2 regions of the Pseudomonas sp. GW821-FHT03E01 genome follow, and region 2 is predicted to be linked to the other one. Evidence: riboswitches for the same ligand, from Rfam matches in the RefSeq annotation. Region 2 holds a riboswitch; the other holds the start of a gene.

Region 1 (3,481 bases), on a different contig from region 2:
GGCGGTCAGCATTGGCGTGTTTTGTGACAACGCCACATGGTGCAATTCAGGGTAACCACCCGGCAGATAAAGGCTGTCTGCCTCCGGCAACTCGCGGTCGCGGATCGGCGAGAAGAAAGACAACTCGGCGCCCATCGCCCGCAGCAGATCCAGGCTCGCGCCGTAGGTAAACGCAAAGGCTTCGTCCCGGGCCACGGCAATCCGCACACCGGCCAGCAATGGTTCGGCGGCGATCACTTCAGGCGCGGCGAATTCCACGGCCGGCGGTAAAGCCACGTCGCAACTGCTGGCCAGCGAGGCGGCGGCTGCATCGAGGCGCAGATCGAGATCATTCAATTCGCTGGCCTGTACCAGGCCGAGGTGCCGACTCGGCAATTCGATGCCGGTCTCCCGGGACAACGCGCCGTACCAGCGCAAGCCTTCTGTCAGACTGCCTTCGAGCAATTGCGCATGACGCAGGGTGCCAACCCGGTTGGCCAACACACCGGCAAACGGCAAATCCGGCTGATAGCGCGCAAGCCCCAGGGCCAGTGCGCCAAACGTCTGCGCCATCGCGGTGCCGTCAATCACGCCGAGCACCGGCACACCGAAATGCCGCGCCAGGTCGGCACTGGACGGCGTACCGTCGAACAACCCCATGACGCCTTCGATGAGAATCAGGTCAGCTTCGCCAGCAGCTTCCCACAACAGACGACGACTTTCCTGCTCGCCGACCATCCACATGTCCAGCTGATAGACCGGTGCACCGCTGGCGCGCTCGAGAATCATCGGGTCGAGAAAGTCCGGGCCGCATTTAAACACACGCACCTTGCGCCCCTGATTGCGGTGCAAGCGGGCGAGCGCGGCGGTGACGGTGGTCTTGCCCTGACCGGAGGCCGGCGCGGCAATCAGTACCGCCGGGCATTGACGTGGTTGATTCACAACTCGACGCCTTTTTGCGCCTTGATCCCGGCCTGGAAGGCGTGCTTGATCATGCCCATTTCGGTGACGGTGTCAGCCAGTTCGATCATCTCCGGTTTGGCGCCACGGCCAGTGACCACCACATGCTGCATCGGCGGACGGGCCTGCAAGTCGCTGAGCACCTGATCGAGATCGAGGTAACCGTGCTTGAGGGCGATGTTCAATTCATCGAGTACCACCAGGCCAATCGACGGATCGCTCAGCAGTTCGCGGGACACCGCCCACGCAGCTTCGGCGGCGGCGATGTCACGCTGGCGGTCCTGGGTTTCCCAGGTGAAGCCCTCGCCCATCACATGAAAACGCACCTGCTCCGGGAAACGCCGGAAGAACAGCTCCTCGCCAGTGCTGCTGCGCCCCTTGATGAACTGCACCACACCGCATTGCATGCCGTGGCCCATGGAGCGCGCCAGCATGCCGAACGCCGAACTGCTTTTGCCTTTACCGTTGCCGCTCAGCACCAGCAGCAGGCCGCATTCATTCGGCGAATTGGCGATGCGTTCGTCGATCACGGCTTTTTTGCGCAGCATGCGCGCCAGATGGCGTTCGTCACGATCGGGGGTATCAGTCATGGGGGAGCTCTCCGTTGAGGCTGGATAACGGCGGGCAGGCACAAGAATAGACGGCAAGAAGCCTGGCATCGCCCACCGTGATGCCGCTGAATGGATCAGGCCGGTCTCCGGGCTCATGAGCGGCTCGGGGCCAACTGCGCGCCTTCCCGCATCGTTCATCGACACAGTGGCATCAGGCGCAGTCTTCACTCATTTACCGTTGCGGGGGCAGCGCCGGGATCGTGATCATTCTTCGCTGGAAGAAATCCACTCACCGGCTTCCCTGTTTCACTCTGTCGACCAAGGCCACAGAGCACCTGAAACAAGCCGCGAAGGTTAGAGGGTTGGGGGTGGAGCGTCAATTAAAGACGGGACGCCTTCCGGCGAATAACTGCCGCTGATCAATTATCTGACGCCAATCTTGTGCCACACTGCCAGCAGTGATATCAAAGAGCCACAACCTCACAACACAATAACAAGGGTGAGCCACATGCAAGGCATGATCATCAGCAATCCGAAGCTGGAATTCCTGCGCCCGGTGCTGGAACGCTGGTTTGACTGTATCGACCGCTACAACGCCGTGCGCGGCGATAACGATACGCCTTACTGGTACGACGAAAACGCCAACCTCGGCCTGCTCTCTGCCGCAGCCTGGATGGCGGAAATGGTCACGCTGCAGCAAACACCGTCGCGCAAACAGACCGAAGAAGGCGAACGCAACGCCCGCGCCGATCTGTTTATCGCCACCAGCGAAGAACGCGCGTACCTGCAGGCCACCCAGCGCTGGCCGCGGGTCAACAACCTGAACCTGACCCAGGCACTGGCGGACATCACCAGCGACGCGAAGCGCATCAGCTACACCAGCGACCTGAAACTCGGCTGCCTGTTTGTCGCCCCACAAAAAGCCCAGCACAGCGCCACCCCGGAAGAACTCCAGGACATGCTCGACGACCTGCAAAAGGAGCACACCTGCGCCGTGGCCTGGTATTTCCCTTACGCCTACCGCAAGTTGCGCAATGAAACCGGCAACTACCATCCGGGGATCGCCGTGCTGTTCAAGGAGGCCCGCGGCTGACCGGTTGAACCATCGGGTGTTTACGCTTCTCTATGATTACGTCAATGCATTCATAGGGAAGATCAGTAATGCGCAAACCCCAGCTCATTCTCATCATCGCGCTCGCCGGAGGGCTCGCCGCCTGTGGTGAAACCTCCAGCCTGCAAGTCTCGGACGGCACCGGACCGTCGCCCAAGCTGCCGGAACCGAACAAAACCCTGATCCCGACGGTGAACATCGCCCCGGCGATCGGCTGGCCTCAGGGTAAAAAACCCGTCGCCGCCGCAGGCACTCAAGTAGCAGCGTTTGCCGAAAACCTCGAACACCCGCGCTGGCTCTATGTGCTGCCCAACGGCGACGTACTGGTGGCCGAAACCAACGCGCCGTCCAAATCCGATGACAGCAATGGCATTCGCGGCTGGATCATGGGCAAAGTCATGGGCCGCGCCGGGGCTGGCGTCCCCAGCCCGAACCGCATCACTCTGCTGCGGGACAAGGACCACGACGGCGTCGCCGAAACCCGCACGGTGTTCCTGGAAAACCTCAACTCGCCTTTCGGCATGACCCTGGTTGGCAAAGACCTGTATGTCGCCGACACCGACCGTTTGCTGCGTTTTCACTATGAAAACGGCGAGACAGCGATCAAGTCACAGCCAATCAAAGTGGTCGATTTGCCGGGCGGCACGCGAAATCACCACTGGACCAAAAATGTCATCGCCAGCAAGGACGGCAGCAAGCTGTACGTCACCGTGGGCTCGAACAGCAACGTTGGTGAAAACGGCATGGATCAGGAGGAAGGTCGCGCGGCGATCTGGGAAGTCGATCGCGCCACCGGCAACCATCGAATCTTCGCCTCGGGGATTCGTAACCCGAACGGCCTGGCCTGGGAGCCGCAAAGCGGTGCTCTGTGGACCGCAGT
Region 2 (3,481 bases):
TTGGGCAAGGATCTTCTCTAGATGATTGACCCCCAGGTGGATCGCCATGGTCGCCCCGTGTTGCGCCAGGCTGCCCAGTTCTTCGCCAGCGGGCATGGCGGTCTTGTCGGCGTAACGGGTCAGAATCACGCTCTGTGACACGTCCGGCAGGGTCAGTTCGGCCCCCAAAAGGGCCGCGCAGGCGGCGGTGGCGGTGACGCCGGGAATGATTTCGAAAGGGATGTCGAGTTCACGCAAGTAGCGAATCTGCTCGCCGATCGCGCCGTACAGACTCGGGTCGCCGGAATGCACCCGGGCCACGTCCTGGCCGTTGGCGTGGGCGGTCTTGATCAGCTCGACGATCTGTTCCAGGTGCAGTTCGGCGCTGTTGACCACCTGTTCGGCCCGGTGGCCTTCCAGCACGGCGGCGGGGACCAGGGAGCCGGCATAGATGATGACCGGGCAGCTACGAATCAGCCGCTGGCCTTTGACGGTGATCAGTTCCGGGTCGCCGGGGCCGGCGCCAATGAAGTAGACGGTCATCGTCGTTTCCTGTCAGAAATAGGGCCTGGGCATGCTTCAGATGAAGAATGCTCATGATCGAAGGCGGGGATTATCGGGGATTTTACGCGGCGCTGGCCAATGCCAGGGTGGCCTGGGCGTATTTTTGTCGTGGAATCAGCAGCTTTGCCGGTGCCTGGGCCAATTGTTCGGCCAGGGCCAACGCAGCGCTTTCCGCCACGCCGTAGCAACCGGTGCGTTCAAACGCGATGTCCGAGTGGTGGCTCAGTTGTGCTTGATAGGTCGCCAATTGTTCGCTGCTGAAGTACATCAGCGGCAATGCCAGCTGTTCGGCCAGTTCGATCAGGCCAGGTTCATCGCGCTTGAGGTCGATGCTGGCCAGGGCCTTGATCTCACGAAGCTCGATTTGATGGGCCTGTAACGCCTGATCGAGCAGCGCCCGCAGCGTGCTGACGGGGCAGCCGCGCTGGCAGCCCAGGCCGACCACCAGGGTCGGCACTGTGCCGTTTTCAGTCATGCGCTGTAATGGCCATCGCTTTTGCGGCGGAACAACCAGGCGCTGATCAGGCCCAGGGCCAGCCAGAACGCCACGTTGGTCAACTGCGAAGCGATTTTGAATTGTGCTTCCAGGGCTTCCGGCGCCAGCATCGAATGGACTTCCGGTTGTGGTGCGCCAATCACATGCGGCACGGCCAGGATCGCCACGCCGAGAACTTTCATCAGCCAGTGACGGCTGAACACGATCAACGCGATGCCGACGGCCGTGGACGCGGCAGTGCCGATCCACCAGATTTGCCGTTGCGCCAGATCAGCCGCGGCAGTGCCCGGCAGCTCAGGCGGCAGGCCGAGAGTCGGAGCCAGTACGAACGTCGCATAACCGGCCAGGCCCCAGAGCAGGCCCTGAGAGGTTTTGGTCGGTGCGCGCAGGGTGTAAAGACCGGCGAGCATCAGGGCGAAACCGACGGCTACCACCAAGTTGCCGCCGGTAGTGGACAGCACGCGCTGCCAGCCGTCTTCCGGTTCCCAGGCTTCGGCATCGTGGGTATGAGCGACTGCGCCCGCGGCGTGCTCGTGGATTTCAACAGCAGCCGGCTCGGATTTTTCGTAGGTCTCGGCCTGCAAAATCAGCGGGGAGACCCAGAAGCTTTGCAGCAGGGTCAATAGCAGGGCGGCCAGCAGCCCGGTGAAACCTGCGGTTTGCGCAATACGCTTGATCATCTCAGCAGGTCTCAATGGCACGGAAAGGCGGAGCTGTGACGGGTATCGTGCGCGGCGTTGTGCACCGCTTCGATGTGCGAGAAACCGGCGAAATACACAAGGCTGGCGCCAAGGATCGACGCACACACGGCGGCGGTCAGGCGTTGAGTCAGGGTCGTGGTGGTGCTGGCGATGCTCTTGTCGGTGTTGCTGGCGGTGCTGCTGATGATCGTCATGGCGCTTCCCTCTGGTCTGTCAGCGGGTGAATAGAGCGCATGAAAATCTCCGCACGCCAAGGGCTCGCAGAGATTTCGAACAGCGCCCGCCCACCGCGGGTTTGTTATTCAGTGAACGTAAAAGTCACTTTGTGTTGCGGGCCGGTCTCCGGGCTCGCGAGGGGCTGGGCTTGCGCCTGGACCTGCAAGCATCACCTTCCCATGCCATATGACCGGCACAGTGGATCTGACGCTTCACTCGCTTACCGTTGCGGGGGCAGCACCGGACTGACATGGCTTTAGAGTAAAGCACATGATTCACCGGTTTCCCGTTTCACCCTGTGAAGGGCACCCGTAACAAGGCGTGTAGGAGAGCATGGGCGAGGGCGGGGAGTCAATTGGCAGGGGTTCTCACTAACACCCAATATCTGTGGCGAGGGGGCTTGGTCCCGCTCGAGCGCATAGCGGTCGCATCGGATTCATGCGGTCTGTCTGTAAGATTTGCAGTGCATGGTTTCACGACTGCTTCGCAGCCGAACGGGAGCAAGCTCCCTCGCCACAGGCAAGCCCCCTCGCCACAGGTGATCGCATTCGCCGACAAGACATTGACCCGCCCCCACACGATGCGTAGCCTTGCGCTTTCGAGGTTCTTCGGCGTCTGTCGAAGCTAAGAAGGGAACGCGGTCGATGCCGCGGCTGCCCCCGCAACTGTGAACGGTGATGTTCGCTGCCACGCCACTGCAAACCCTGTGCAACGGGTTCGCGGGAAGGCGCAGCGAATGCCGGGCCAATGCCTGGCACACCGTCAGCCAGGAGACCTGCCTCGACACAGATTCTCACTTTCAACCGGGCGGGGTGATCCGGTGGCGAACTCTTCAGGCACGCGCGCCCGCGTTGCCGGTTGTCGTCCCGTATGCCCGCCACCTTGCCAAAGGGCATCCGATGAAAACACTGGCCAAACTCCCCGTCACCATCGTTACCGGCTTCCTCGGTTCGGGCAAAACCACCTTACTGCGGCACATGCTCGACAACGCCCAGGGCCGTCGCATCGCGGTGATCGTCAACGAGTTCGGCGAGCTGGGCATCGACGGCGAGATCCTCAAGCAATGCTCCATCGGCTGCACCGAAGAAGAGGCCAGCGGCCGCGTCTACGAGTTGGCCAACGGCTGCCTGTGCTGCACCGTTCAGGAGGAATTCTTCCCGGTGATGCGCGAGTTGGTTGCTCGCCGCGGCGACCTCGACCACATCCTCATCGAAACCTCGGGCCTGGCCCTGCCAAAGCCTTTGGTTCAAGCTTTCCAGTGGCCGGAAATCCGCAGCGCCTGCACCGTTGACGCGGTGATCACCGTGGTCGACAGCCCGGCCGTCGCTGCCGGCACTTTCGCTGCATTCCCGGATCAAGTGGACGCCCAGCGCAAACTCGACCCGAACCTGGACCACGAATCGCCGCTGCACGAACTGTTCGCCGACCAACTGGCCAGCGCCGACCTGGTGATTCTCAACAAGGCCGACCTGATCAGCGCCGCAGACCTGGCCCGCGTGCGCCTGGAAGTCGCCGAAGAGCTGCC

What was found. Region 2 has a riboswitch for cobalamin ahead of AC07VO_RS06595 (CbtB domain-containing protein). Riboswitches for the same ligand answer to the same signal wherever they lie in the genome.
Region 1: linked by a shared signal. The riboswitch ahead of cobO (cob(I)yrinic acid a,c-diamide adenosyltransferase) and the one ahead of AC07VO_RS06595 (CbtB domain-containing protein) in region 2 are both predicted to bind cobalamin.

Annotation. Positions count from the first base shown of each region.
Region 1 is NZ_JBWKUI010000011.1:235,161-238,641, reverse strand. Features, by position in the region: gene AC07VO_RS19945 (cobyrinic acid a,c-diamide synthase CobB) at 1-921, opposite strand, end outside; gene cobO (cob(I)yrinic acid a,c-diamide adenosyltransferase) at 918-1,529, opposite strand; cobalamin riboswitch at 1,611-1,844, opposite strand; gene AC07VO_RS19935 (hypothetical protein) at 1,999-2,583, shown strand; gene AC07VO_RS19930 (PQQ-dependent sugar dehydrogenase) at 2,652-3,481, shown strand, end outside.
Region 2 is NZ_JBWKUI010000003.1:234,234-237,714, reverse strand. Features, by position in the region: gene cobM (precorrin-4 C(11)-methyltransferase) at 1-522, opposite strand, end outside; gene AC07VO_RS06605 (cobalamin biosynthesis protein) at 605-1,018, opposite strand; gene AC07VO_RS06600 (CbtA family protein) at 1,015-1,719, opposite strand; gene AC07VO_RS06595 (CbtB domain-containing protein) at 1,731-1,934, opposite strand; cobalamin riboswitch at 2,057-2,284, opposite strand; cobalamin riboswitch at 2,541-2,753, shown strand; gene cobW (cobalamin biosynthesis protein CobW) at 2,856-3,481, shown strand, end outside.